DNA from 2 places in the Agromyces sp. NPDC058064 genome. Region 1 is predicted to be linked to the other one. Evidence: predicted binding sites of a transcription regulator. Region 1 holds the regulator's gene; the other holds the start of a gene.
What was found. The regulator HrcA, encoded in region 1, represses chaperone genes, less so after heat shock. The targets are predictions, from matches to a motif close to TTNGCACTCGNNNNNNNCGAGTGCNAA.

Region 1 (14,454 bases):
GCCCGTCGAAGAGGCCGGTCGGGCCGGGGTCGCCGACCTGGAACTCCCAGTACTCGGGGGAGCGCGACGCACCGTACCACTCGTCGTACTTCACCTGCACGGGTTGCTCGGCCCGCTCGGCCCACCACATCCATTCCAGGTATGTCGCCCATCCTTCGCTGAGCCAGACGTCGCGCCACCGCTCGGGGCTCACGGCGTTGCCGAACCACTGATGGGCGAGCTCGTGGGCGACCGTGAACTCGTCCGTGCGCTTCGCGTAGATCGGTCGGGTCTGGGTCTCCATCGCGTAGCCGACTCCGTCGTCGTCGACGATCGCGCCGAACGAGGCGAACGGGTACGGGCCGAACCTGGCCGAGAACAGGTCGAGCATCCCGGGTACGCGCGAGAGGCTGACGGTCGTGACGGCTCGGTCGATGCCGGTGACGTCCTCGTCGAGGTAGTCGAGGATGGGCACTCCGTCGTGAGACACGACGGGCAGCTGGAGCTCGTAGTCCCCGACCGCGACCGTCGTGAGATAGCTGGCTTGAGCGTCCGGGGCGTCCCAGCGCCACGTGGTCCATCCGGCTTCCGTCACGGGGTCTCCCGACGGGAGACCGTTGGCCACCGCGGTCTTGCCCTCGGGGACCGTGATCTCGAAGGAGTACGTGGCCTTGTCGGTCGGATGGTCGCTGACGGGATACCACGTCATCGAGGTCGACGGCAGCCCCGAGGCGATCCCGCCGTCGGGAGTGGTGACCCAGCCGGTCTTGAAGGTCGAGGTGTTCCAGAACATCACGCCCGTCGGGCCGCCGTACTCGACCACGAGTCGCACCTCCTGTCCGGCCTTGAGCTTCGGCCGTGGCTGAACGACGAGTTCCCAGACGCCGGCGTCGTCGTCCTGGACCTGCCAGTAGGCGGCGCCTTCGACGGCGGCGCCGGGCGTCGGCGGATCGATCGCCGGCACCGGCTTCCCGTCGATCGCGAGCGAGTCGACGGCCATCCCGCGCAGGTCGAGGTCGAGGCGGTCGAGGTCCTGCGTCGCGACGAGGTCGATCGTGGCCACGCCGTCCAGCCGGCCCTCGAGCACCGCGAGCGGCGCCGGCGGCGCGTAGGCGATCTCGAGGTCGTAGTGCTCCACGTCGTATCCGCCGTTCCCGGCGTAGGGGTAGTAGACATCGCCGGCACCCTCGGCGCCCGGCGTGTACCGCCCGCCCGGCGCTGCTGCGGCACCGCCCGCTCCGATCGCGCCGACCGCCGCCACGACGGCGACGACCGCAGCGAGTGCGTTCGTCAAGGACCGCGTCATCATCGACCACCCCTCATCAGCCGACGGCCGGAACACCCCATGGCGGAGGCGGCCGCGGGTACGACACGCCGAAGCTAGCATCCATGTCCCGCGTCGGTCAGACCCCGTTCGGGGCTCGTCGAGCATCGCGCGCACCCGGCAGTACCGGCGCATGCGCGTGCCGTCACGGCACGTGCAGCCGAGCGAGCGGAGATCGCCGGGAGGCCGGCCGTGAGCCGGTAGAGTGCGACGGCGTGCGTCATCGTGCGTCTGGAGCAGAGGAGTCGTCGTTGCCCGTGGGATCCGCTGACTACCGCGACGCGCTCCGCGCGGCCCTCGACACCCGGTCGGCGGTCGCCGCCGAGCGGCTCGCCGCGATGCGCGCGATCGCGACCCCTGCGACCGCCGGCGTCGTCATCGAGCTGTTCACCGACCAGGACGCCGAGGGCACCTTCGGCGTCTGGGCCCGCTTCGACGGCGCCGACGCGTTCCGGCTCGACCGCGAGCTCGGCGACGAGCGCGAGCTCTTCGCGGTGACCTGGGGCGAGGACGGCTGGGAGCCCGAGGTCCCTGCCCGGCCGCGGGGCTGGTCGCGGGACGAGCTCGAGGCGGCCATCGCCGGCGTCGTCGCCGAGTGGCTCGACGGACTCGTCCCGGCCGAGGCATCCGAGCTCGACTGGGAGCTGGCGCGCCACGACGGCGCATCCGATACCGTCCCGCTCGGACCCTCGGCTCGCGACTGAGGCCGCCGCGCACCACCTCGCGATCGGCCGGCGCTCCGGCGTCGGCGGCCGACCCTAGACTTGACGTCGGAACAGGGAGGCACGGGTGGCAGCACGCGGAGCAGGCGCTTCAGCGCGAGCGAAGGTCGCGATTCCGCAGTTGGCGTGGCACGCCGTGCGGCCGGCGCCGATCGTGCTCGTCTCGGGGCCCGAAGACGTGCTCGCCGAGCGGGCGATCGGCATGCTGCGCGACTTCCTCCGCGCCGAGGACCCGGCGCTCGAGGTCAGCGACCTCGAAGCCGACGGCTACCGGCGCGGCGAGCTGCTCACGCTCGCGAGCCCGTCGCTCTTCGGCGAGCCCAGGCTCATCCGTGTGAGCGGGGTGGAGAAGTCGAGCGACGACTTCCTGCTCGACGCTCTCGAGTACCTCGAGCAGCCCGCCGACGCCACGACGCTCGTGCTGCGCCACCGCAGCGGAGTGCGCGGCAAGAAGCTCCTCGACGCGATCCGCGCGGGCGGCGGAGGCGGCATCGAGATCGTCTGCGCCGAGCTCAAGAAGGACGCCGAGAAGCAGGATTTCGTCGTCGCCGAGTTCCGCGCGGCGGGGCGCAAGATCGCGCCCGCCGCACTGCGCGCCCTCGTCGGGGCCTTCAGCGACGACCTGCGCGAGCTCGCCGCCGCGAGCCGCCAGCTGCTGTCGGATGCGCCAGGCGACATCACCGAGGCGGTCGTCGCGCGGTACTACGGCGGCCGGGTCGAGACGAACTCCTTCGCCGTGGCCGACGCGGCGATCGCGGGCCGGCACGGTGAGGCGCTGATCGCCCTGCGTCACGCCCTCGACAGCGGGGCAGACCCGGTGCCCATGGTCGCGGCCTTCGCCATGAAGCTCCGCACGATGGCGAAGGTCTCGGGCTCGCGCGGCGGCGGCGGCCAGCTGGCCTCCTCGCTCGGCATGGCGCCGTGGCAGGTCGACCGGGCCCGACGCGATCTCGTCGGGTGGACCGACGAGGGCCTCGGCGTCGCGATCGAGACGCTCGCCCAGACCGACGCAGCGGTCAAGGGCGCCGAGCGCGACCCGGTGTTCGCGCTCGAGCGCCTCGTCGGCGTCATCGCCGCCCGCGGGCGCCGCTGAGCGCGCGAGTCCCGCGCGCGAGAAGTGCCCGCGCCGCCGAAGCGTGCCCTTTTCCGCGGTTCCGGAGACGACGAAGGCCCCGCCGGAGCGGGGCCGCCTGTTTGCGCGGCTCCGGAGACGACGAAGGCCCCGCCGGAGCGGGGCCTTCAGCCGTACTGCAGTGCGACGCGACTCAGAGCGCGGCGGCCTGCTTCGCGATCGCCGACTTGCGGTTCGCGGCCTGGTTCTTGTGGATGACGCCCTTCGACACGGCCTTGTCGAGCTTGCGCGTGGCGACGCGCACGGCGGCGGTGGCCTTGTCCTTGTCGCCCGAGGCGATGGCCTCGCGAGCGGCGCGGACGACGGTCTTGACCTCGCTCTTCACGGCCTTGTTGCGCTCTTCGGCCTTGCGGTTGGTCTTGATGCGCTTGATCTGCGACTTGATGTTTGCCACGTGTGGTTCGTCTTTCGTTCTCGTGTGGGTACAGGATGTGCCGTCACGAGGTAGAGGGGCTCGTGCCCGGCGATCGTGCGGGGTGGGACCCACACGGCAAGCCAACAGACAACGATACCAGCTACGTGCGAGCGGCACCAATGCGGCGGACCGCGTCGCGGCGGCGGACGGCCGCGCGACGATCGAGCTCGGCGACGGCGCCGAGCACCACCGCGGTGAAGTCGTCGGGTCGCGTGAGGCTCACGAGGTGCGTCGCGCCGGGCACGATCACGAGCCGAGCGTCACGCGCGGCCCGCAGCAGGACGCGCTCCTGGAGGCGGAAGTGGTCGTACCGCCCGTTGACGAACCAGATCGGCACGCGCACCTTCGCGACGGCCGCGCGCGGATCGAGCCGCCCGACCGCGGTGAGCGCCGGAGCCATCACGTCGAGGGCGACGCCGCCGTCGACGATGTCGCGCACCGCCTCGCGGCTGAGGAAGATCGACGCCACCGCGTCGTTGAGCCCGCGCCCGCGGTCGGGCAGCCGCGCGATCGACGCGGCGATCGACTGGTAGGCGGCGAGCGCCGAGCCGCGGGGGAGCGTTCCGCACGAGGCCGCCACGAGCCCGTCGAGCCGATCGGGATGCCTCGCCGCGAACTCGATCGCGAGGTAGCCGCCGAGACTGAGCCCGACGAGCAGGCGCGGCACGGCGTCGTCGTCGTGCCCGCCATCGCCGCCCGCGCCCTCAGCGGCGCCCGGCGGGTTCAGCGCGGCGTCGATGATCGACATCGCCTCGTCGATCGAGAACTCGCCGCCGATACGCGAGCCGTGGCCGGGCAGGTCGATCGCCACCGCGTCGATCCCGTGCACCGCGAAGGCCTCGAGCTGCCTCCGCCACATCGTCGCCGAGGTGCGGATGCCGTGGACGAGCACGATGCGTGCGCGGGGCATCGTTCAGCCCGCCCTGATCGCCCCGAGTTCGCGGGCGCGCGCGACGGCCGCCGTGCGTGAACCGACGCCGAGCTTCGTGAAGATGTGCACGAGGTGCGACTTCACGGTCGCCTCGCTGAGGAACAGCGTCTTGCCGATCTCGCGGTTGGTGCGGCCTTCGGCGACGAGCGAGAGCACCTCGGACTCGCGCACCGTGAGGCGTTCGCCCGAGGACTGGGACGCGTCGAGCCGCGACGAGAGGCCCGGGGCGAGCGCCTGCTCGCCGACCGCGGCCGCGCGCACCGCGGCGAGCAACGTGTCGGGCGGGGCGTCCTTCAGCAGGTACCCGCTCGCGCCGGCCTCGATCGCACCGAGGATGTCGGCGTCGGTGTCGTAGTTCGTCAGCACGAGCACCCGGGGAGCGCCGGGCACCGCCCGGATGCGGCGGGTGGCCTCCGCGCCCTGCACGGTGCCGGGGAACTGGAGGTCCATGAGGACGAGGTCGACCGCGTCGCCCTGCGCGAGCCGCACGGCGTCCTCGGCGGTGGCGGCCTCGCCGACGACCTCGAGGTCGGCCTCGGACTCGAGCATCGCGCGGATGCCCGCGCGGACGACGGGGTGGTCGTCGGCGAGCAGCAGCCGGATCACGACGCCACCACCGGGATGCGCACCGAGAGCGCCGTGCCCTCGCCTGGGGCGGTCTCGAGGTCGACCGTGCCGCCGAGCTCCTCGGCCCGGCGGCGGATGGCGCGGAGTCCGAACTCGGCGGGGTCGGCGCGGCGGGCCACGGCCTCGGCGTCGAAGCCGAGGCCGTCGTCGACGACGTCGAGGGCGATCTCGTCGCCGAGGTAGCTCAGGGTGAGGGAGCAGGCGCGGGCGTCGGCATGGCGCAGCACGTTCGCGAGCGAGCCCTGCGCGATGCGGAGGAGCGCGGCGTCGACGGACATCGGCAGCAGCACGGGCTCGCCGCTCGTCGCGAACTCGACCCGGGTGCCCGCGCCGGCCTGGCTCGCCTGCTCGTTCACGGCCTCGGTGAGGCGGCGGAGCGCGGACGGGAGCGTCTGCTCGTCGAGCGACGGCGGGGTGAGCTCGCGGATGAACCGGCGCGCCTCGCCGAGGTTCTCGGCGGCGGTCTCACGGGCGAGCCGCAGCTTCTCGCTCACCCGCTCGTCGTCGACGTCGCGCTCGGCGGCGTGCAGCAGCATCTGGATGCTCGAGAGCCCCTGCGCGACGGTGTCGTGGATCTCGCGGGCGAGCCGCTCGCGCTCGGCGAGGGTGCCGGCCTCGCGGCTCGCCGCCGCGAGCTCCTCGCGGGTGGCGATGAGGTCGAGGATGAGCGCCTGGCGCTCCTGCGTCTCCTGCGACATGGCCCGGTAGCCGAGCCCGATCACGATCGCGACGCCCGCGCTGATGAGCGGTCCGAGGATCGATCCGACCTCGAAGCCGAGATGGGTGGCCGTGCCCCACACCGAGAGGCCGAAGGTGATGACGACGAGCGGCACCGAGATCGGCGCCGCGAGCACGTGCAGCTCGAGGAAGAAGAGCGGGAAGGCGAGGAACGCCGCGTCGGGCGTCAGTGCCGACATGCCCACCCAGAGCGCCAGGAGCGATGCGAGCCAGAGCACGCGGGCGAACGTCGGCAGGTGCCGGTGCGCGGTCGCGATGCCCGCGCCGTAGCAGGCGAGGAAGGCGACGGCGAGGATGGTGATGGGCACCTCGGCCTGGTCGTCGACGAGCAGGGCGCGCACGACGACGAAGAGCGTGAGTCCGACGACGAGGAGGTGGAGGCCGAGCCGGAGCGCGACGAAGACCGGCCGCAGCGCCGATCGCGCCACGCGCTCGTCGCCCAGGAGGGGGGTCTCAGCCGTCGTCATGGTGCTTCGAGCGTAGTCTCGGGGCCCGCCGCGAGGCATCCGTCGAAAGTCTGAAGCGAAGTCATGGGAGAATCGTCTGGATGTCTCCGAGAGCTGTGAACCCGCCGGTGCCCGCCGCCACCGACCCCGCGTCGATCCGCAATTTCTGCATCATCGCGCATATCGACCACGGCAAGTCGACGCTCGCCGACCGCATGCTGCAGATCACGGGCATCGTCAGCGACCGCGACATGCGCGCGCAGTACCTCGATCGCATGGACATCGAGCGCGAGCGCGGCATCACGATCAAGAGCCAGGCCGTGCGCATGCCGTGGCAGCAGGGCGACCGCGCCTACGCCCTCAACATGATCGACACCCCGGGGCACGTCGACTTCTCGTACGAGGTCTCGCGGTCGCTCGCGGCCTGCGAGGGCGCGATCCTCCTCGTCGACGCGGCGCAGGGCATCGAGGCCCAGACGCTCGCGAACCTGTACCTGGCGCTCGAGAACGACCTCGAGATCATCCCGGTGCTCAACAAGATCGACCTGCCGGCCGCCGACCCCGAGAAGTACGCGAAGGAGCTCGCCGACCTCATCGGCGGTTCGCCCGACGACGTGCTGAAGGTCTCGGGCAAGACGGGCGTCGGCGTCGAGGAGCTCCTCGACCGCGTCGTCGAGCGCATCCCGGCTCCCGTCGGCGATGCGGATGCCCCGCCGCGGGCCATGATCTTCGACTCCGTCTACGACAGCTACCGCGGCGTCGTCACCTACGTCCGCATGATCGACGGCCAGCTGAAGCCGCGCGAGCGCATCCAGATGATGTCGACGAAGGCGACCCACGAGATCCTCGAGATCGGCGTGAGCGCGCCCGAGCCGCAGCCGTCGAAGGGCCTCGGCGTCGGCGAGGTCGGCTACCTGATCACCGGCGTGAAGGACGTGCGCCAGTCGAAGGTCGGCGACACCGTCACCACGGCCGTGAAGCCCGCGACCGAACCGCTCGCCGGCTACACCGAGCCGCTGCCCATGGTGTTCTCCGGGCTCTACCCGATCGACGGCAGCGACTACCCCGAGCTCCGCGAGGCGCTCGACAAGCTGAAGCTCTCCGACGCCTCGCTCGTGTACGAGCCCGAGACCTCGGTCGCGCTCGGCTTCGGCTTCCGCTGCGGCTTCCTCGGCCTGCTCCACCTCGAGATCGTGACCGAGCGCCTCCAGCGCGAGTTCGGCCTCGACCTCATCGCGACCGCGCCGAGCGTCGTCTACGAGGTCACGACCGAAGACCGCAAGACCGTCACGGTGACGAACCCGAGCGAGTTCCCGACCGGTGCGAAGATCACCGAAGTGCGCGAGCCCGTCGTGAAGGCCGCGATCCTCGCCCCGAAGGACTACGTGGGCACCATCATGGAGCTCTGCCAGTCGCGCCGCGGCACGCTGCTCGGCATGGAGTACCTCGGCGAGGACCGCGTCGAGATCCGCTACAACATGCCGCTCGGCGAGATCGTGTTCGACTTCTTCGACCAGCTGAAGTCGAAGACCGCGGGCTACGCGAGCCTCGACTACGAGCCGACGGGCGACCAGGCCGCCGACCTCGTGAAGGTCGACATCCTGCTCCAGGGCGAGCAGGTCGACGCGTTCAGCGCGATCGTGCACCGCGACAAGGCCTACGCCTACGGCGTGCTCATGACGGGCCGCCTTCGCGAGCTCATCCCGCGCCAGCAGTTCGAGGTGCCCATCCAGGCCGCGATCGGCGCCCGCATCATCGCCCGCGAGTCGATCCGCGCGATGCGCAAGGACGTCCTGGCGAAGTGCTACGGCGGTGACATCAGCCGCAAGCGCAAGCTCCTCGAGAAGCAGAAGGAGGGCAAGAAGCGCATGAAGATGGTGGGCCGCGTCGAGGTTCCCCAGGAGGCGTTCATCGCCGCGCTGAGCGGCGACGTCGAGAAGAAGGACGCGAAGAAGTAGACCCCCGATGACCCGTAGAAGCACCTTCACCGACCAGTCCGTCACCTACGGCGCGATCGGCGCGACCCTCGACCCCGACTTCCTCCGGTATCCGCCGGCGGGCCTCCGCCCCGCAGAGGACGCGGTGCGGCTCGGCTCGGGTCGCGAGCGGTTCGAACGCTCGGCCGAGGCGCTGATGACCTGGGGCGTGCAGCGCGGCTCGGGCTTCACGGTCGCCGACGTCTCCGCGGGCACGGGCGCGCAGTACCCGGGCATCGTGTTCGACCACGACGGTTCGCCGCTCTCCGAGCAGCCCGCGCCCCGCACGGAGGACCGCTTCGGCGCCGACGGCACCGCGTACATCGCCGCAGGCATGACCGCGACCCTGGTGCGCCGCCGTCGCTTCGGCGCGACGAAGACCCCCGTGCTCGTCGTGTACGTCATCGACGAGCCGAACCGCATCGGATTCGCGTACGGCACGACGTCGAACGGCGCCGAGACGGGCGAGGAGTCCTTCATCCTCGAGCATCGCGACGACGACACCGTGTGGCTCACCATCCGGTCGATCTTCGCCACCGCCGGCGGCCTGAGCACCGTGCTCGCACCGACCCGCCGCCGTCGCCGCCGCGAGCTCACCCGCGACGAGCTCCGGGCGCTCCACCCCGCGAGCGGCGCGTAGCCGTGGGCGCCGCGCTGCCGCTCGGCGACCCCGCACCGGCCGACGGCCTGCTGCCGTCGTCGGCCGCGCTCGGCGCGGACGACCGTGCGTTCGGCGTCTACGTGCACGTGCCGTTCTGCCGGGTGCGGTGCGGCTACTGCGACTTCAACACCTACACCTCCGACGAGCTGCGCGGGGCGAGGCAGAGCGACTACGCGGGCCAGGCGATCGGCGAGATCCGGATGTCACGCGGTGTGCTCGAGGCATCCGGCCTGCCCGCTCGACCGGCGCAGACCGTCTTCTTCGGCGGCGGGACGCCGACCCTGCTGCCCGCTCGCGACCTTGTCGCGATGCTCGGCGCGGTGCGCGACGAGTTCGGCCTCGTACCGGGCGCCGAGGTCACGACCGAGGCGAACCCCGACTCGGTCGGCCCCGACGACCTCGCACGCCTGGCCGACGGCGGCTTCACCCGCGTCTCGTTCGGCATGCAGTCGGCGGTGCCGCACGTGCTCGCCGCGCTCGACCGCACCCACGATCCCGAGCGCGTGCCGCTCGTCGTCGGGTGGGCGCGCGACGCGGGGCTCGACGTCAGCCTCGACCTCATCTACGGCACTCCGGGGGAGTCGCTCGACGACTGGCGCCGCAGCGTCGAGCACGCGGTCGCGCAGCGCCCCGACCACCTGAGCGCCTACGCCCTCATCGTCGAGGACGGCACGAAGCTCGCCAGGCAGATCCGCCGCGGCGAGCTCGCCGAGCCCTCCGACGACCTCGAGGCCGACATGTACGAGCTCGTCGACGAGCAGCTCGAGGCGGCCGGGTACGAGTGGTACGAGGTCAGCAACTGGGCGTCGAGCCCCGCGCAGCGCTCGCGCCACAACCTCGGCTACTGGCGGGGCGACGACTGGTGGGGCGTGGGCCCCGGCGCGCACAGCCACGTCGGCGGCGTGCGCTGGTGGAACGCGAAGCACCCCTCGGCGTACGCCGACCGCATCGCAGCGGGGGTCTCGCCGGCCGTCGGCCGCGAGGTGCTCGACGGGCCGACCCGCGAGACCGAGCGCGTGCTGCTCTCGACGCGCATCCGCGAGGGGCTCGAGATCTCGAGCCTGCACGCGGGCGGGCGGCACGCCGTCGCCGCGCTCATCGCCGACGGCCTCGTCGACGCGAAAGCCGCCCTCTCGGGTGTGCTGACGCTCACCAGGAGAGGGCGGCTCTTGGCCGACGCGGTCGTCCGGCAGCTGCTCGAGGGCTAGCTGACGAACTTGATCGCGAGCGGGTAGGTGTAGGGCTCGCCCTGGTTGGCCTTCACGGCGGCGATGATGCTGAACACGATCGTGACGACGCCGACGGCGATCAGCACGAAGATGCCGATCAGGACGAAGGTCAGGATGATGCCGACCACGTAGGCGATCGCCATCGTGATCTGGAAGTTCAGCGCGGTCGCGGTGTGCGCGCGCACGAAGGGCCCCTTGTCCTTCAGGATGAGGTAGCCGATGAGCGCGGGGACGAAGCTGAAGAAGATGCCGCCGATGTGGATGAGCGTCGCCCAGAGCTTCTCATCTGACGGGCTCAGCTGCTGGCTCTGGCCGTAGGGGTTCGCCGGCGGGGGAGGCGGGGTGGCGTCGGACATGGGGTTTCTCCTTGCTCGGGTCGCCCGAAGGCGAGACTTCGTCAACCGTCATGCTGGCACAGCAGAGCGCGCCGCGGGAAGAGCCCCGGCGGCGCGCTCGAAAGGTGCTGCTACTTGATGAGCCGGATGGCGAAGGGGTAGCGGTAGTGGTTGCCGTCCTTCGCCTTGAGGAAGCCCTGGATCGAGAAGACGATGACGACGACCCAGAGGGCGAGCGGCAGGACCCACCCGATCAGCGCCCAGAAGCCGAAGGTGACGGCCGAGAGCACCGAGTTCACGATCAGGATGGCGACGTAGGCGATGGCTGCGGTGATCTGGAAGTTCAGCGCCTCCTTCGCCTCGACGTTCGTGAACTGGCCGCGGTCCTTGAAGACGAGCCAGATGATGAGCGAGGGCAGGAACCCGAGGATGCCGCCGAGGTGGGCGAAGGAGGCCCACTGCAGGTCCTGCTCGTGCGTGAGGGGGCCGGCCGCGGCGGGCTGGGGCTGGCCGGCGGGGTCGGGCTGCGGGGGAGTGGGCTCGGTCATTGCACGCCTTTCGGGCTTCGGTGAACTCGGGTGCGGGAGGGGGTTCGCGGTCGGGAGGACTCGCGGGACATCCATACGGTAGCGCTGCGAACCGCCGCGGGCAACGGCCTCGTCGCCCGACGTCGCGATATGATTAGCAGTCAGACAGATCGAGTGCTAAGTCGTCGGAGGGAGCGGGGCATGGCCTCAGAACGCAGTCTCGCAGTGCTTCGGGCGATCGTGCAGGACTACGTCGCGTCTCGCGAGCCCGTCGGCTCGAAGACGATCGTCGAGCGCCACGCGTTCGGCGTCTCCGCCGCCACGATCCGCAACGACATGGCGCTCCTCGAAGAAGAGGAGCTGATCGCCGCCCCGCACACGTCCTCCGGTCGCATCCCGACCGACAAGGGGTACCGCGTCTTCGTCGACCAGCTCACCGAGGTGCGCCCGCTGAGCTCGGCGCAGCGGCAGGCCATCGAGACCTTCCTCGGCGAGTCGAGCGACCTCGACGAGCTCCTCGCCCGCACCGTGCGCCTCATCTCGCAGCTCACCAAGCAGCTCGCCGTCGTGCAGTACCCGAGCTTCGCGAGCGCCAGGGTGCGCCACGTCGAACTCGTCTCCCTCTCGCCGAACCGGGTGCTCTGCATCCTCATCGCCGACTCGGGCCAGGTCGAGCAGCGGCTCGCCGAGCTCGAGCAGCCCGTCGAGGAGTCGACGCTGGCCGAGCTCCGGCTGCGCCTCAACGAACTCGTCGCCGGCACGACCATGGCCGATGCCACTGCGCTCCTCTCCGGCGAGATCGACGCCGTCGATCCGCGCCACGCGGAGGTGCTGCACACGCTCGCGGCGACCCTCGCGGAACAGGCGAGGGTGCAGCGCAGCGACCGGCTCGTCGTCGCGGGTGCGGCGAACCTCGTGCGCACCGAGCAGGACTTCGCGGGCTCGATCCTCGGGGTGATCGAGGCGATCGAGGAGCAGGTCGTGCTCCTCAAGCTCTTCGGCGAGATGTCGGGCGACGAGCACGCGGTCGCGGTGCGCATCGGCCGCGAGAACGCCTCGTTCGGGCTCGGCGAGACCTCGATCGTGTCGAGCGCGTTCGAGATCCCGGGCCGCGACATCTCGCGGCTCGGCGTCGTCGGCCCCACCCGCATGGACTACTCCAACAGCATGGCCGCCGTCCGCGCGGTCGCCCGCTACCTCTCCCGCACGCTCGGCGAGAGCTGACCTTCCGCCCGTCGCAAGACCGGCATCCGCAATCGAAAGGACAAGCCCTCCGTGGCCGACCACTACGAGGTCCTCGGCGTCTCGCGCGAAGCGACGCCCGACGAGATCAAGAAGGCGTACCGCCGACTGGCTCGCGAACTCCACCCCGACGTGAACCCCGGTGCCGAGGCATCCGAGCGGTTCAAGGAGGTGACGCACGCGTACGACGTGCTCTCCGACCCGAAGCAGCGCCAGCAGTACGACCTCGGCGACCAGGGCGGCTTCGGCGGCCAGGGCTTCGGCGGGTTCGGCGACATCTTCGAGACCTTCTTCGGCGCGGGCCAGCAGAGCCGCGGGCCGCGGTCGCGGCGCGAGCGCGGCCAGGACGCGCTGATCCGCGTGGAGGTCGGCCTCGACGAGGTGATCTTCGGCACGCATCGCGACATCGAGGTCGACACGGCCGTGCGCTGCGAGACCTGCCAGGGCTCGTGCTGCCAGCCGGGCACCTCGCCCGTCACCTGCGACATCTGCCGCGGCACCGGCCAGATCCAGCGCCAGGTGCGGTCGCTCCTCGGCAACGTGATGACCTCGAGCCCGTGCGGCACCTGCCGCGGCTACGGCACGATCATCGCGACGCCGTGCGTCACCTGCCAGGGGCAGGGCCGCGTGCGGGCCCGCCGCACCGTCCCCGTCGACATCCCCGCCGGCGTCGACACGGGCGTGCGGCTGCAGATGCCGGGTTCGGGCGAGGCCGGCCCCGCGGGCGGCCCCAACGGCGACCTCTACCTCGAGATCAAGGTCAAGAACCACGACGTGTTCAGCCGCAACGGCGACGACCTGCTGGCGACCCTCGAGGTCGCCATGACCGATGCGATCCTCGGCACGAACGCCACGATCCACGCGCTCGACGGCGACGTCGAGGTCGAGCTGAAGGCGGGCGTCCAGAGCGGCGAGGTCGTCACCGTGCGCGACCGCGGCGTGACGCGCCTCCGCGGCAACGGCCGGGGCGACCTCAAGATCGGGGTCCAGGTCGTGACGCCGACGAAGCTCTCGTCGAAGGAGCGCGACCTCATCGCGCAGTTCGCCGCATCCAAGAAGTCGCCGGCACCCGAGCTCACCCATTTCCAGCAGGGGCTCTTCGCCCGCCTGCGCGACCGGTTCCTCGGCTGAGCAGGGCCGCGCGATGAGCAGCCTCTACCTCGACGAGACCCTCGACCTCGGGGGGCTCGCGCCCGGCGCCGAACTCCGGCTCACGGGCGACGAGGCGCGCCACGCCGTCACGGTCGCCCGCGTGCGGCCGGGCGAGCGCATCGCCATCGGCGACGGCCGCGGGGTCGTCGTGCGGGGGCAGGTCGTCGCGACCGAGTCGCGCGAGCTCACCCTCCTCGCCGACGAGGTGCTCGTCGAGGAGCGGCCCGCGATCGCGATCACGCTGGTGCAGGCCCTCGCGAAGGGCGACCGCGACGAGCTGGCCGTCCAGGCCGCGACCGAGCTCGGCGTCGACGCCGTCGTCCCGTGGGCGGCGGCCCGGTCCGTCTCGCGCTGGGAGGGGCCGAAGGCCGAGAAGGGTCGCGCCCGCTGGGCGAGCATCGTCCGCGAGGCCGTCAAGCAGTCGATCCGCTCATGGCTGCCCGAGGTGTCTCCGGTCTCGACGACGGCGCAGCTGCCTGCCCGTCTCGAGGGCGTTCGGATGCTGCTGCTCGAGCCGACCGCGACGACGCCCCTCTCCGAGCTGCGGCCCGACGGCCGAGACCTCGCCCTCGTGGTCGGGCCCGAGGGCGGCATCTCGCCCGAGGAGCTCGCGAAGCTCACCGCCGCGGGCGCCGAGCCGGTGCGCCTCGGCGCCTCGGTGCTGCGCACCTCCACGGCGGGGCCCGCCGCGATCGCCGTGCTCAACGCGGCGCTCGGGCGGTGGTAGCCCATCGCTCGCTACGATGGAGTGATGACCGACTCGCCCGCTGAACCGACCGTCTTCGAGCGCATCGTCGCGCGCGAGATCCCCGCGCGCATCGTCGCGGAGACCGACCGGGTGATCGCGTTCCACGACATCGCGCCGCAGGCGCCGGTGCACGTGGTCGTCACGACCAAGACGGCCGACTACCGCGACGTCGTGGGCCTGGCCGAGGGCGATCCCGAGCTGCTCGCCGAGCTCGTCGAGGTCGCCCGGGGCATCGCCGCGGAGCTCGCCGACGGCGAGTTCCGGCTCGTC
Region 2 (14,454 bases), on a different contig from region 1:
AGTTCCAGCCGGTGACCGGTTCGGCGAACGGACTCTCCGAGTTCCAGACCGGGCTGCTCGCGTTCAACCCGTTCCCGCCCGGGCGCTACGGCATCGGCCCGTGGGTGTTCGACAACCGCGTGTGGTTCTTCCTCGTGCTGGGCTGGGTCGTCGTGGCGCTCGCCGCGCTGCTCACCTGGCTGCTGATGCGCAGCCCGTGGGGCCGCGTCATCAAGGGCATCCGCGAAGACGAGGACGCCGTGCGCTCGCTCGGCAAGAACGTCTACTCGTACAAGATGCAGAGCCTCATCCTCGGCGGACTCTTCGGCACCCTCGCCGGCATCATCTTCGTGATGCCGCGCGCGGTCGTGCCGTCGTACTTCCAGCCGACGCTGACCTTCATGGTCTACGCCATCCTGCTCCTCGGCGGAGCCGCGACCATCCTCGGGCCGATCGTCGGCTCGATGGTGTTCTGGGTGCTGCTGTCGTTCTTCTCGGGCTTCATCTCCCGGGCGGTCGAGGCGGGCTGGTTCCCGTTCATGACGCAGGTGCAGGCCGGTCAGCTCCGCTTCATCCTCGTCGGCATCGCGATCATGCTGATCGTCATATTCATGCCACAGGGCCTCCTCGGAAACCGGAAGGAGCTGGCTTTTGTCAAGTGATGCCACTCCCACGTCCAAGCCGGTGAAGACCACCGGTCTCCACGTCGGCGACGCCGCTCCCGGCGTCAAGAAGCACGATCCGATCTTGATCGCCGACGGCGTGAAGCGCACCTTCGGCGGCCTCACCGCCGTCGACGTCGAGCACGTCGAGATCCCGCGGGGCGCCATCACGGCACTCATCGGGCCCAACGGCGCCGGCAAGACGACGTTCTTCAACCTGCTGACGGGCTTCGACAAGCCCGACACCGGCACCTGGTCGTTCGACGGGCGTGCGCTCGCGCACGTGCCGGCGTACCGGGTCGCCCGCATGGGCCTGATCCGCACGTTCCAGCTCACGAAGTCCCTCGGCCTGCTCTCGGTCATGGACAACATGAAGCTCGGCGCGAAGGACCAGGTCGGCGAGAACCTCTTCCGCTCCCTCATCCCCTCGCTCTGGCGCAAGCAGGACGCGGCGATCGAGGAGAAGGCGCTCGAGATCCTCACCAGGTTCAAGCTCGACGTCAAGAAGGACGACTACGCGGCGAGCCTCTCCGGCGGGCAGCGGAAGCTCCTCGAGATGGCGCGGGCGCTCATGAGCGACCCGACGCTCGTCATGCTCGACGAGCCGATGGCGGGTGTGAACCCGGCGCTCACGCAGTCGCTGCTCGATCACATCCTCAACCTGAAGGCCGAGGGCATGACCGTGCTCTTCGTCGAGCACGACATGCACATGGTCCGGCACATCGCCGACTGGGTGGTCGTGATGGCCGAGGGCCGGGTCGTCGCCGAAGGCGACCCGCACACGGTCATGGAGGATCCTGCGGTGATCGACGCCTACCTCGGCGCCCACCACGACACGGACCTCGGCTCGACCGACACCGGCCACGTCGAAGCGCTGAAGGAGCTCATCGATGACGAACAGTAGCCCCGCCCCGTCCGTCGCCGAGCCGCCCGCCGGCGAGCTCGTCGTCGAGGTGCGCGATGTCGTCGCCGGGTACCTGCCGGGGGTGAACATCCTCAACGGGTGCTCGCTCACGGCCGCCCAGGGCGAGCTCATCGGCATCATCGGCCCGAACGGCGCCGGCAAGTCGACCCTGCTGAAGTCGATCTTCGGACTCGTGAAGGTCCGCGAGGGCGGCATCTACCTGCACGGCGAGGAGATCACGAACCTCAAGGCGAACAAGCTCGTCGCCCAGGGCGTCGGCTTCGTGCCGCAGACGAACAACGTGTTCCCCTCGCTCACCATCCAGGAGAACCTCGAGATGGGCATCTTCCTGAAGCCGAAGGGCCTCAAGGAGCGTCTCGAGTTCGTCACCGAGATCTTCCCCGAGCTCGGCAAGCGACTCGGCCAGCGCGCCGGATCGCTGTCGGGCGGCGAGCGGCAGATGGTGGCGATGTCGCGCGCGCTCATGATGGGGCCGCACGTGCTGCTCCTCGACGAGCCGAGCGCCGGCCTCTCCCCCGTCCGCCAGGACGAGGCGTTCCTGCGCGTGAAGGAGATCAACCGGGCCGGGGTGACGACGATCATGGTCGAGCAGAACGCCCGCCGCTGCCTGCAGATCTGCGACCGCGGCTACGTGCTCGACCAGGGTCGCGACGCCTACACCGGCACCGGCCGCGAGCTGCTGAACGACCCGAAGGTCATCGGGCTGTACCTCGGCACCCTCGGCCAGGACGAGGAGTAACGACCGCACGAAGGGCGAAGGGGCGGATGCTGCGGCATCCGCCCCTTCGTCGTTCCGCAGCGAGGCGGATCACGCCGACCGGCGCTGGGCCCACCCCTGGCCGTCCGGGCCGCTCAGGCCGCTGACGCCGCTCCCGAGGCCGCTCAGGGCCGGCAGTGCCGCTTGAGCCGCCAGAGCCGCGAGAACTCTCTGCGAGTGCGGCTCAGGGCCATCTCGTGCAGGCCCCGCCGACCACGGCCCGCAGAAGGCCGCCGGGCGGCTGTTCAGACCGCAGCGCCCTCACCCGGCCGCCAGCAGCCCCTGCCGCCGTGCAGCACGTCGCAGCGCCGTACCGCGGCATACCGCGCCGTGCAGCGCCGCACCGCGCCGCGCAGCGCCGCGCAGCGCCGCGCGGAACGCAGGATGCCTCGCCTCGGTCACCGCGCGTCGCGCTCGCCCGCACGGCGCGTCTCGCGAATCATCCTGCGTTCTGCACGTGCCGGCCCGATCTGAAGCCGTCGCCGACGCTGGCGCTGGTTCTGGCACTGGCACCGGCACTGGCGCCGACGCTGGCACTGGCCCTGCCGCCCGGCGATTCTCGCCCTGGTCGCCCGCTGCAGCACGGGGCGGGCACGGGAAAGGGCCCCGGCCGAAGCCGGGGCCCTTCACCTTCGAACGTTGGATCAGCCGTCGCCGATGCGCTCGTAGGTGTTGTCGTCGAGGTACTGGAAGATACCGATCGTCGCCTCGGTGGGGTCGCCGTTCTCGTCGAACGTGATCGGGCCCGAAGGTCCGTCGTAGTCGATCTGCTGACCCTCGGCGAGGAGCGCAACGCCTTCCTCGTACGTCGTGACCTTCTCGCCGTCGCCGGTGCCGCCCGAGACCTGCTGGAGGTACTTGGCGATCTCGGCACCGTCGGTGCTGTTGGCCGCGTAGGCCGCGAGCGCGAGCAGCACCACGGCGTCGTACGACTCGGCCGCGTAGCTGTAGTCGGTCAGGTCGGGGTCGACGCCGAGCAGACGGTCGGTGAAGTCACCGAGCGTGCCCGTGTCGAGGCCCGGCAGCGTGCCCTTCGAGCCGGCCACGAGGCCCGGAGCGAAGTCGGCGCTGTAGTCGGACAGGTTGCCGTCGACGAAGTAGAGCTGGTCGCCGGGGTAGCCCGAGCCGACGAGGGCCGGCGTGATGATCTTGGCCTGGTCGAACGTGATCAGCGCGATCGCGTCGGGGTTGGCCGCCGTGACCTCGGCGATCTGCGCGTCGAAGCTCGAGTCGCCCTCGTTGAAGAGCGCCTCGGCGACGACCTCGCCGCCAGCCGCCTCGAAGGCGTCCTTGGTGAACTGCGCGAGACCGGTGCCGTATGAGTCGTTCAGCACGATGAGGCCGAGGGTGGCGTTGCCGTCCTCGGCGATCAGGTTGCCGAGCACCTCGCCCTGCAGCACATCGGACGGAGCCGTGCGCCAGTACAGGCCGTTGTCGTTGTAGTCGGTGAAGTCGGCCGACGTGTTCGCGGGCGAGAACTGGATGACGCCCGCGGCCACGATCTGGTCGATGACGGTCTTCGAGACGCCCGACGACGCGGCTCCGATGATGGCCGAGACGTCCTGCGAGAGGAGGTCGGTCACCGAGACGGTCGCGGTGTCGGTCGTGGTGTCGCCCGAGTCGCGGAAGACGACCTCGACCGCGAGGCCCGAGTCGGCCGCGTTGACGTCGTCGGCACCGAGCTGGACACCGGCCTCTTCGGGCGGGCCGAGGAATGCGAGCGCACCACTCTGCGGCAGGATCGTTCCGAGCTTGAGCGCGAGGTCGCGCTCGCCCTCGGCGATGGGCAGGGCGTCGCCGGCGTCCGTTGCCGGTTCTTCGGATTCGGCAGGGGCCGGGGAACCCGTGCTGCACGCAGTGAGGAGGAGGGCACTGACGCCGGCGATGGCGATGCCCGTCCAGGCTGCGCGAGCCGAGCGCGTGGCCGTGGCCTTCGCGAAAACGCTCATGTTGCTCCTTGGGACTGAAGGAAATTGGTACACAATGCAGCGCCGTGGTGACGCCGTTGTCTGACAGTATTCCGGGGTCCCTGCGGAAACAAGTAACCCCGGTCACAACCCTGTAACACCCGCACGAATCGTTACCTCATCGACATCCTGAGGCGGTTCTGCGCACGAAATCCGCGTCATCCGGCGTCATCATGCGCTGATTCCGCAGTCGCGGCGTGCACTCAGACGGGCTCTGCGACCACGCGCTTCGCCGCCCGCCGGGCGCCCCGGATGAGGTCGACCGTGAGCACGGCGAGGGCGGCCCAGACCAGCGCGAACCCGATCCACCGCTCGGGCGGCATCGGCTCGCCGAGCAGCACGACGCCGACGAGGAACTGGATGAACGGCGCGAAGTACTGGATGAATCCCATGTAGATGAGCGGCAGCCGGCGGGAGGCGGCCGCGAACAGGAGCAGCGGCACCGCGGTGACCGCGCCCGCCCCGAGCAGCAGCACGGTGTGCCAGGTGCCCTCGGTGCCCATCGTCAGCCCGGTGGTCGCGGCGACCCACCACAGCTGCACCGCGGCGAGGGGCGCGAGCCACAGTGTCTCGAGGGTCAGGCCGGAGACGGCGTCGACGCGGGGCCCGACGCGCTTCTTGATGAGGCCGTAGAAGCCGAACGAGAAGGCGAGCAGGAGCGCGATCCACGGGAACTGCCCGTGGCCGACCGCGAGCACGATCACGGCGACGATGCTGATTCCGACCGCGACCCACTGCGTCGTGTTGAGCCGCTCGCGCAGCACGAGCACGCCGAGGAAGACGGTGACGATCGGGTTGATGAAGTAGCCGAGCGAGGCCTCGACGACCTGCTCGGAGACCGCCGCGTACACGTAGGTCTGCCAGTTGACGAAGATCAGGGCGCCCGCGGCGGCCATCGTGAACAGCACCCGCCGGTCGCGGAGCAGCGCGAAGAACGCGCCCCAGCCGCGGGTGACCGTGATGAGCAGCGCGCAGAACACGAGCGAGAGCAGGATGCGCCAGGCGACGATCTCGAGCGAGCCGGTGGGCGCGAGCGCGATGAAGTAGATGGGGAGGAAGCCCCACAGCAGGTAGGAGGAGATCGCGTACGCGAGTCCCGGCCGGCTGATGCCCTGCTGCGTCGTCGCGTGGGGGAGCTCAGGGCGGGGATTCACCGATACAGACTACGCCCGCACGGGACGATGGCCAACGCGGCCGCGGGGGCGGATGCAGAACGGCCCGGATGCGATGCATCCGGGCCGTTCTGGAGGTTCGGGTCGCTCAGCGGACGACGACCGCGAGCACGTCGCGGGCCGAGAGCACGAGGAAGTCCTCGCCACCGAACTTGACCTCGGTGCCGCCGTACTTCGAGTAGATCACCTTGTCGCCGACGGCGACGTCGAGCGGGACGCGGTTGCCGTTGTCGTCGATGCGGCCGGGGCCCACGGCCACGACCTCGCCCTCCTGGGGCTTCTCCTTGGCGGTGTCGGGGATCACGAGGCCCGACGCGGTGGTCTGCTCGGCCTCGACCTGCTTGATGACGATGCGATCCTCGAGCGGCTTGATGGAAACCGACACGGTTGCCCCTATCTCTCTGATGAAGAAACTGTCTTGCGAAGACTGATTAGCAGCCTCTGAGTGAGAGTGCTAAGCCGAGTCTAGGCGCGTTTTGGCACTCGTGCAACGTGAGTGCCAGTCCGTTCACGCGCGGCGAACACGGGGCCCGGATGCCCCGTGCGATCGCCGCTCGGCGGCCGCTCGGCGCGGTGCTAGCGTGGCCGGGTGGAACGCACAGAGCTCGTCGAACTCCTCTCGCCCGAGGGGCTGCGCCTCCTCGACGGCCTGCCCGAATGGGACTCGAAGGCCGACATCGTGAAGACGGTCGCCGCGCTCCGCCGCCAGGGGCATCCCGCCTCGCTGGTCGCGACCGTCCTCAGCCAGGCGAAGCTCCGCGCGAAGGCCGCCGCGAAGTTCGGCCCGTTCGCCGCCCGGATGCTCTTCACCGAGGCCGGACTCGAGCAGGCGACCCGCCTGCAGGTCGCCGCGCTCCACGCCGGTCGGTTCTCGCGGGCCGGCGTCCAGCACGTCGCCGACCTCGGCTGCGGCATCGGCGGCGACGCGCTGGCCATGGCCGCGATCGACCTCGAGGTCACCGCCGCCGACGCCGACGAGGTCACCGCCGCCATCGCGGCCTACAACCTCACCCCGTTCCCGCACGCCCGGGTGCTGCACGAGCGCGCCGAGACGGTCGCGCTCGGCGGCATCGGGGGCGTCTGGCTCGATCCCGCCCGGCGCACCACCGCAGGCGGCACCACGACGCGCATCGCGGATGCCTCGGCGTACTCGCCGGGCCTCGACTTCGCGTTCGGCCTCGCCGACCGGCTTCCCGTGGGCGTGAAGCTCGGGCCGGGCACCGATCGCGACGTGATCCCGGCCGGCGCCGAGGCGCAGTGGGTGTCGGTCGACGGCGACGTGGTCGAGCTCGGCGTCTGGCTCGGCGCGCTCGCCCGCCCGGGCGTGGGTCGCTCGGCGCTCGTCATCCGGGGCGAGCTCGCGCACGAGCTCACCGCGGCGGTCGACTCCCCCGACGCGCCGGACGGTCCGCTCGGCGACTACCTCTACGAGCCCGACGGCGCGGTGATCCGCGCACGGCTCATCGGCGATCTCGCCCGGGCGAACGGCGCCTGGATGCTGAGTCCCGGCATCGCCTACCTCACCTCGGACACCGCGTTCGACTCGCCGTTCGCCCGAGGCTTCCGGGTGATCGAGCGGCTGCCCGCCGACGAGCGCGGCCTGCGTCAGGCCCTGCAGGCTCGCGGGGTCGGCACCCTGGAGATCAAGAAGCGGGGCGTCGACGTCGACCCCGCCGCACTGCGCACCCGCCTCAAGCTGAAGGGCGCCGAGCGGGCGACCGTCGTGCTGACGCGCGAGCAGGGCCGCCACGTGACGCTGCTCGTCGAGCGGATCTGAGCCGCCGGGTCGCGAGGCGGGAGCCCGCGCCGCCGCGACGCACGATCAGGCGGGCAGCGCGCCGAAGACGATCGCGTAGTAGCCGATCCAGAGCGCCGAGAACACGAGCCCTCCGAGGCCGGTTCCGATGCCGATGAACGCGAGCGTGCGTCCGTGCTCCTCGCGGCGGAGGCCGAGCACGCCGAAGACGATGGCCGCGATCGAGAGCGGCAGCATCCACCCGACGAAGAGCGACGCCGTCGCCCCGATGATGCCGGTGACCGCGGCGACCCAGCTGTAGGCACGTCGCTGCTCGAGTTGTTCGACGACCTCGCGCTGGTCGTACTCGGGCCGGTGCACGACGAGCAGCTGCCCCGTCGAGATGCGCCGGAGCTGCCCCGTGTCGACGGGCACGTCGAACTCGCGCACGACCGGGTCGGCAAGCAGGGTCGGCTCTGCCGGGCGGTACGGCGCCAGCGGATCGTCGAGCGCGGGGTCGCCGTCGACGGGCGGCCGGACCGCGGGCTCGCCCGAGCGCTCGCCCGTCGGCTCCGGCGACCCGGTCGACGTCACGTCGAAGGACCGGGCGCCGGGTTCGCCGGGCTCACCGTGCTCGGGCGAGGGCGAGGGCGCGGGCTCGACGCCGGACGATTCGACGACGTCGCGCGAACCGCGCTCGGGCTCGACGGGACGAGCAGAGGGAGCCCCGCCCTTCGGCGGGACTCCCTCTGCTTCAGCCATCTCGGGGCTCACGTTCGCTTCGTGTACTGAGATCGTCGCTCAGTACCCGACCGAGCTGCTCGCGGCCGCGAGGACCACGAACAGCACGATGAAGCCGATCCACAGGAGGCTGAACGCGATGCCGGCGAAGCCGGTGATGATGCCGGTGAGCCAGAACCCCTTGGCCTCGGGCTCCTTCTTCTTGCCCATGAATCCGAGCACGACGGCGGCGATCGAGAAGAGCGCGCCGAAGCCGTAGAAGAAGCTGCCGAAGATTCCGACGATGCCGCCGATCATCGAGATGATGCTCAGCGTCGGCGTCGGCTTGGCCTGCGGTGCGTAGGCCGGGTAGGCCGGTGCGCCGTACGCGGGCTGCGCGCCCGCGGGTGCGCCGTAGCCCGGTGCGGCGGGCGCACCGTAGGCGGGCGGCGGCGGAGGCGTCGCCGCGCCGTAGCCCGCGGCGGGCGCGCCCACGGCGGGCGCACCGTAGGCCGGCGGCGCCGGAGGCGCGGGCGGGGCCGGAGGCGCGGGCGGCGCGACGGGCGGCTCGGGGGCTCCGGGCGGCTCGGGCACCGAGGGCACCTCGGGGTTCGTCGCCTCGGCGGCGACGGGCTCGGGCGCCTCGGGCGCCTCGGGGGTCGCCGCGTCGGGAACGATGGGCTCGGGCGCGCCCGATCCCTCGGCGGGGGTGTTCGGATCACTCATGGGTGCTCCCCTGATCTGCTCGTGCGGTCGTCGGCGCGGCTCAGTACGTGCTGTAGCTCGCCTGGAAGCCGCCGGCCGCCGCGATCGCGATGATCACGATGATCCAGATGATGCCGACGACGAGGCCGATGTACCCGAGGATCAGGCCGGCGATCGCGAGGCCGCGGCCCTGCTCGCCGGTCTTCTTGATCTGGCTCAGGGCGATGTGGCCGGTGATCACCGCGACGAGCGAGATGAAGAACGCCGAGACGAGCGAGACGATCGCGAGCACGTTGGTCTTGGTCGACGCCGGGGCGCCGTAGGCGGGCGCGGCGTAGGCCGGAGCGGCGGGCGCGGCCGGCGGCGTGCCGTACGCGGGTGCGGCGGGAGCGGCCGGAGGCGTGGGCGGGACGGCGCCGGCGGGCTGCTCGGGAAGGTTCGGGTCGGTCACGGTGGTTCCCCTCGAATGCTGTGTGATCGCGCGCCTCGGGATGAGGGCTCGCGCCGGGCGCGCACGATCGACGCCGCTCTCCGGTGATTTCGTCCCCACACTATCGCGCGAGGGCGCGCCTGCACAGGATTCGGGCGTCACACGACCTGGATGTCGGTCACGGGCAGCGTCGAGTCGGCGCCGAAGCCGAGCTCGGACGGCGCATGACCCGCCATCACGAGCTGCGCGCCGAGCGCGGCGATCATCGCGCCGTTGTCGGTGCAGAGCGAGAGCGGCGGGATGCGCAGCGCGATGCCCGCGGCCTCGGCCCGTTCGGCGGCGACCTCGCGCAGGCGCGCGTTCGCGATGACCCCGCCGCCGAGGAGCAGCCGCGGCACGCCGAGCTCGGTGCACGCGTCGATCGCCTTCGCGACGAGCACGTCGACGACCGCCTCGCGGAAGCTCGCGGCGACGTCGGCGACCGGCACGGGCTCGCCCGCGGCCTCGCGCTGCTCGACCCAGCGGGCGACGGCGGTCTTCAGGCCCGAGAAGCTGAAGTCGTAGCGGTGCGCCACGAGGTCCTTCGGCCGGGTGAGCCCGCGCGGGAACCGGATGGCCTTCGGGTCGCCGCCGATCGCGGCGCGATCGATCTCGGGGCCTCCGGGGTAGGGAAGGCCGAGCACCCGCGCGACCTTGTCGAACGCCTCGCCCGCGGCGTCGTCGATGGTCTCGCCGAGCAGTTCGACGTCGGAGACGAGGTCGCGCACGAGCAGGAGCGAGGTGTGCCCGCCCGAGACGAGCAGCGCGACCGTCGGCGTCTCGAGCGGGTCGGCCGCGTCGAGGAGGTCGGCGCCCACGTGCCCGACGAGGTGGTTCACCGCGTAGATCGGCACCCCCTGCGAGAGGGCGAGCGCCTTCGCGGCCCCGACGCCGACCATGAGCGCCCCGGCGAGGCCGGGACCGCTCGTGACGGCGACCGCGTCGATCTCGTCGAGCGTGACGGATGCCTCGGCGAGCGCCGCACGGATCGTCGGCCCCATCGCCTCGAGGTGGGCGCGGGCCGCGACCTCGGGCACCACGCCGCCGTACCGGGCGTGCTCGTCCATCGAGGACGCGATGGTGTTCGCGAGCAGGGTGGTGCCGCGCACGATGCCCACGCCGGTCTCGTCGCAGGAGGTCTCGATGCCGAGGATGAGCGGATCGGTGGTGTTCATCGGGCCGCTCCTCGGATCGTCGTGCCGTCGGTGCCCTCGCCGGCCGGCCGGGTGACGGCGGGCGGCACGGCGAGCTGCATCATGACGGCATCGACGCCGTTCCGGTAGTAGCCGCGGCGCACGCCGATCTCGGCGAAGCCGAGCGACTCGTAGAGCGAACGGGCGATCGGGTTGTCGGCGCGCACCTCGAGGAAGAGCTGGGCGATGCCGCGGCGTCGCGACTCGGTGATGAGCGCGTGCATGAGCCCGCGGCCGAGGCCGATGCCGCGCGCGGCGGGGTCGACCGCGATCGTCTGGATGTCGCCCTGGTCTCCTCCGGAGGGCGCCAGCAGCCCCGCGTAGCCGAGCAGCGGCGGCCACGCGGCATCCGGCTCGTCGTGCGAACCCTCGGCGGCACCGTCTGCGCCGTCGGCGGCCTCGCCCGACCCGGACGGCGCGCGACGCGAGGCGAGCTCATCGTCGACCGCGACCAGGTAGTAGCCGTGCGGGCTCTCGAGCTCGCGGCGCATCGCGTCCTCGGGCCAGGCGTCGTCGGTGAACGTGGACCGCTCGAGCCGCATGATCGCGTCGAGGTCGCCGATCCTGGCGCGACGCATGAAGACGCTCACTGGAGCACCCGCTTGCCGGCCGAGGGCGTGACGTCGGGCGCACGGAGGTAGAGCGGCGCGTCGTCGGCGAGGGGAAGGCGGCCGGCGACGAAGGCGAGCTCGGCCACGAGGCCCACGGCCGCGGCCGAGACGACGACCGCCTCGAACCTGGCGCCCGTCGGTTCGGGCAGCGCGTCGCGCGGGGCCAGCAGCGGACCGGTCACGCGGATCGGCAGCCCCGCCGCGTCGAGCCCGGCGTACTCGGAGACCGCGAACTCCCGCCGTCGAGCGTCGGTGACCACCTGCAGCGGGCCGGTCTCGCCGGCCGTGTAGCGCGCCCAGGCGATCGCGTCGTGACTCGGCACCGGCACGAACGGCCGGGCGATGCCGAGGGCGAAGGCGTGCGCCGCCGCGATGCCCACCCGGAGTCCGGTGAAGGGCCCCGGCCCCATGCCGGCGGCGACGCCGGAGAGCCGGTCGGGGGCGATGCCGGATGCGTCGAGCGCATCGCGGATGAACCCGCCGATGACCTCGGCGTGGCGCATCGTGTCGTCGGTGCCGGTCTCGGCGAGGACGCGGAGCTCGCCGCTCGCCGCGTCGCGATCGACGATCGCGACACTCGTGCCCGTCGAGGTGTCGATCGCGAGGAGCATGAGGACAAGCCTACGCCGACACGGCGTACGGGGTGCCCGCCCACCGGGGGCCGAAGCCGCGCACGGTGACGGTGCGCGGCTCGTCGGCGTCGAGCTCGTCCTCGTCGTCGGGCGCGCCCGCTGCGCTCGCCTCGCTCGCGCCGGTCGGGCGCTCGATCACGATCTCGAGCCGCGAGTCGCTGAGCTCCTCGACGAGGCCGGCCCCCCACTCGACGACGACGACCGAGCGGGCGACGTCGAGATCGAGGTCGTCGACCAGTGCGGCCTCGCCGAGCCGGTAGGCGTCGACGTGGATGAGCGGGGGTCCGTCGCCGAGGTTCGGGTGGGTGCGCGCGATGACGAAGGTCGGGCTCTGCACGGGACCGCGCACGCCGAGCCCCGCGCCGATGCCGCGGGTGAGAGTGGTCTTGCCGGCGCCGAGCGGCCCGGTGAGCACGAGGAGATCGCCGGCGCGGAGGCCTGCGCCGAGCTCGCGTCCGAACTCGGACATCTCCTCGGCGGTGTCGAAGGTGGCCGACCGCGTCACGATCGCGCCTCGCCGTCGCCATCGCCTGCGCCCGCGCCGTCACCCGCTGCGTCGGCGTTCGGGCCGCCGACGTAGCGGCGCGGCACGCGCGGCCCGATGCGGGTGACGATCTCGTAGCCGATCGTGCCGGCCGCGGCGCCCCACTCGTCGGCCGTCGGCGCCCCGGTGGCCGGGTCGCCGAAGAGCACGACCTCGTCGCCGACCTCCACGTCGTCGTCGCCCACGTCGACGATGAACTGGTCCATGGCGATGCGGCCCGCGACCGGCCGGCGCCGGCCGGCGAGCAGCGCCTCGGCGCCGTTGCCCGACGCCTGGCGCGGCACGCCGTCGGCGTAGCCGAGCGGCACGAGGGCGAGCGTGCTCGGCCGTTCGGCGTGCCAGATGTGGCTGTACGAGGCGCCCGCGCCCGCCTCGACCCGCCGCACGGCCGCGACCCGCGCACGCAGGGTCATCACGGGCGTGAGCCCGAGCTCGGTCGAGGTCGTGCCGTCGCCGAAGGGCGTGAGCCCGTACATCCCGATGCCGATGCGGACGGCGTCGTAGCGCGAGCCCGGGTCGCGCAGCGCCTGCTCGGTCGACGCGATGTGCCGGATCCGCGGGGCGAGGCCGGCGGCTCGAGCGGTGACGAGGGCGCGCTCGAACGCCTCGATCTGGTCGGCGTCGACCTCGCGCGAGGTGTTCGCGAAGTGGCTGAACACGCCGACGACCTCGATCAGTCCGTCGCGCTCGAGCCGCGCCGCCAGGGCGACGGCGTCGGCCCACTCGGGCTCGGGGACGCCGTTGCGGCTGAGGCCGGTGTCGATCTTGAGGTGCACCTGCGCACGCGCCGGGGCGCCCGCGGCCGCGCCGGCGGCCGCTGCCGCGGCCCGCTCGAGCTGGAGCATGCTGGAGATCCCGAGCTCGATGCCCGCGCGCACCGCACGCGCGAAGTCCGCGTCGGGGCCGTGCAGCCAGGCCAGGACGGGGGCGTCGATGCCGGCGTCGCGCAGCTCGTGGGCCTCGACGAGGTCGGCGACGCCGAGCCGGGTCGCGCCTCCGGCGAGTGCGGCACGGGCGGCGGCCACGGCGCCGTGGCCGTAGGCGTCGGCCTTCACCACCGCGATCACCTCCGCCGGGGCCATGCGCGCGGCGAGCGTGCGCACGTTCGCCGTGAGGGCGTCGAGGTCGACGACGGCCTCGCGGAACGGCAGGCCCGAGACCGCCTGCGGGGTCATCGGCCGCCGGCCTTCTCGAGCACGACGAAGGCGCTCGCGATGCCCGCGTCGTGGCTCATGGAGAGGTGCACCCGGTCGATGCCGAGCTCCGCGACGTGGCGGGCGAGCGCCCCCGAGAGCGCGAAGTCGGGGTTGCCCTCGGCGTCCTGGACGATCCGCATGTCGTGCCAGCGGATCACCGCGTGGCCGCCGAGCGCCTTGATGAGCGCCTCCTTCGCGGCGAAGCGCGCGGCGAGCGAGCGCGCGGGGCGCTCGCGTTCGCTCTCGGCGAACAGGCGCTCGAGGAGCGCGGGGGTCCGGGTGATCGAGCGCTCGAAGCGCTCGATGTCCACGACGTCGATGCCGATGCCGGCGATCACTCGGCCCCCGCGCCTCTGGTCACTCGACCGTCACCGACTTCGCGAGGTTGCGCGGCTGGTCGACGTCGAGGCCCTTCGCCTGCGAGAGCTCCATCGCGAAGATCTGCAGCGGCACGACCGCGAGCAGCGGCTCGAAGAGCGGGGCCGCGAGCGGGATGCGCACGACCTCGTCGGCGAACGGCAGCACGGCGGCGTCGCCGGCCTCGGCGATCGCGATGACGCGGGCGCCGCGGGCGCGGATCTCCTGGATGTTCGAGACGACCTTCGGGTGCAGGCTCCGGTCGTGGCGCGGGCTCGGCACGACGACGAACACCGGCTGGCCCGGCTCGATGAGCGCGATCGGACCGTGCTTCAGCTCGCCGGCGGCGAAGCCCTCCGCGTGGATGTACGCGAGCTCCTTCAGCTTCAGCGCGCCCTCGAGCGCGATCGGGTACCCGACGTGGCGGCCGAGGAACAGCACCGAGCGGGTGTCCGCCATCCAGTGCGCGAGCTGCGCGACCTTGTCGGCCTCGCCGAGCACCTGCTCGATCTTCGCGGGCACCGCCGTGAGCTCGGCGAGCTGCGCCGCGAGCTCGTCGTCGCCGAGGGTGCCGCGCACCCGTGCGAGGTGCAGGCCGAACAGGTAGAGCGCCGTGATCTGCGCCACGAACGCCTTCGTCGAGGCGACCGCGACCTCGGGGCCGGCGTGGGTGTAGACCACCGCGTCGGACTCGCGCGGGATCGTGGCGCCCTGGGTGTTGCAGATCGAGATCGTGCGCGCGCCCTGCTCGCGGGCGTACTTGACCGCCATCAGCGTGTCCATCGTCTCGCCCGACTGGCTGATCGAGACCACGAGCGTGTCGGCGTCGA

Region 2: the regulator HrcA is predicted to act here: its motif matches at 5,939-5,965, upstream of groES (co-chaperone GroES).

The regions. Positions count from the first base shown of each region.
Region 1 covers NZ_JBHVSE010000004.1:123,027-137,480, forward strand. The annotation lists gene ACFVSL_RS14395 (M1 family metallopeptidase) at 1-1,273, opposite strand, end outside; gene ACFVSL_RS14400 (DUF6389 family protein) at 1,561-2,007, shown strand; gene holA (DNA polymerase III subunit delta) at 2,147-3,118, shown strand; gene rpsT (30S ribosomal protein S20) at 3,291-3,551, opposite strand; gene ACFVSL_RS14415 (alpha/beta fold hydrolase) at 3,673-4,482, opposite strand; gene ACFVSL_RS14420 (response regulator) at 4,486-5,109, opposite strand; gene ACFVSL_RS14425 (sensor histidine kinase) at 5,106-6,335, opposite strand; gene lepA (translation elongation factor 4) at 6,416-8,272, shown strand; gene ACFVSL_RS14435 (DUF1990 family protein) at 8,280-8,930, shown strand; gene hemW (radical SAM family heme chaperone HemW) at 8,933-10,159, shown strand; gene ACFVSL_RS14445 (DUF4870 domain-containing protein) at 10,156-10,536, opposite strand; gene ACFVSL_RS14450 (DUF4870 domain-containing protein) at 10,647-11,063, opposite strand; gene hrcA (heat-inducible transcriptional repressor HrcA) at 11,244-12,266, shown strand; gene dnaJ (molecular chaperone DnaJ) at 12,318-13,415, shown strand; gene ACFVSL_RS14465 (16S rRNA (uracil(1498)-N(3))-methyltransferase) at 13,429-14,163, shown strand; gene ACFVSL_RS14470 (HIT domain-containing protein) at 14,188-14,454, shown strand, end outside.
Region 2 covers NZ_JBHVSE010000002.1:268,943-283,396, reverse strand. The annotation lists gene ACFVSL_RS07170 (branched-chain amino acid ABC transporter permease) at 1-641, shown strand, start outside; gene ACFVSL_RS07165 (ABC transporter ATP-binding protein) at 631-1,545, shown strand; gene ACFVSL_RS07160 (ABC transporter ATP-binding protein) at 1,532-2,305, shown strand; gene ACFVSL_RS07155 (ABC transporter substrate-binding protein) at 2,968-4,272, opposite strand; gene rarD (EamA family transporter RarD) at 4,494-5,444, opposite strand; gene groES (co-chaperone GroES) at 5,551-5,847, opposite strand; gene ACFVSL_RS07140 (SAM-dependent methyltransferase) at 6,052-7,239, shown strand; gene ACFVSL_RS07135 (hypothetical protein) at 7,285-7,959, opposite strand; gene ACFVSL_RS07130 (DUF4190 domain-containing protein) at 7,999-8,643, opposite strand; gene ACFVSL_RS07125 (DUF4190 domain-containing protein) at 8,684-9,073, opposite strand; gene tsaD (tRNA (adenosine(37)-N6)-threonylcarbamoyltransferase complex transferase subunit TsaD) at 9,211-10,266, opposite strand; gene ACFVSL_RS07115 (GNAT family N-acetyltransferase) at 10,263-10,874, opposite strand; gene tsaB (tRNA (adenosine(37)-N6)-threonylcarbamoyltransferase complex dimerization subunit type 1 TsaB) at 10,871-11,506, opposite strand; gene tsaE (tRNA (adenosine(37)-N6)-threonylcarbamoyltransferase complex ATPase subunit type 1 TsaE) at 11,517-11,996, opposite strand; gene alr (alanine racemase) at 12,029-13,246, opposite strand; gene ACFVSL_RS07095 (holo-ACP synthase) at 13,243-13,605, opposite strand; gene glmS (glutamine--fructose-6-phosphate transaminase (isomerizing)) at 13,625-14,454, opposite strand, start outside.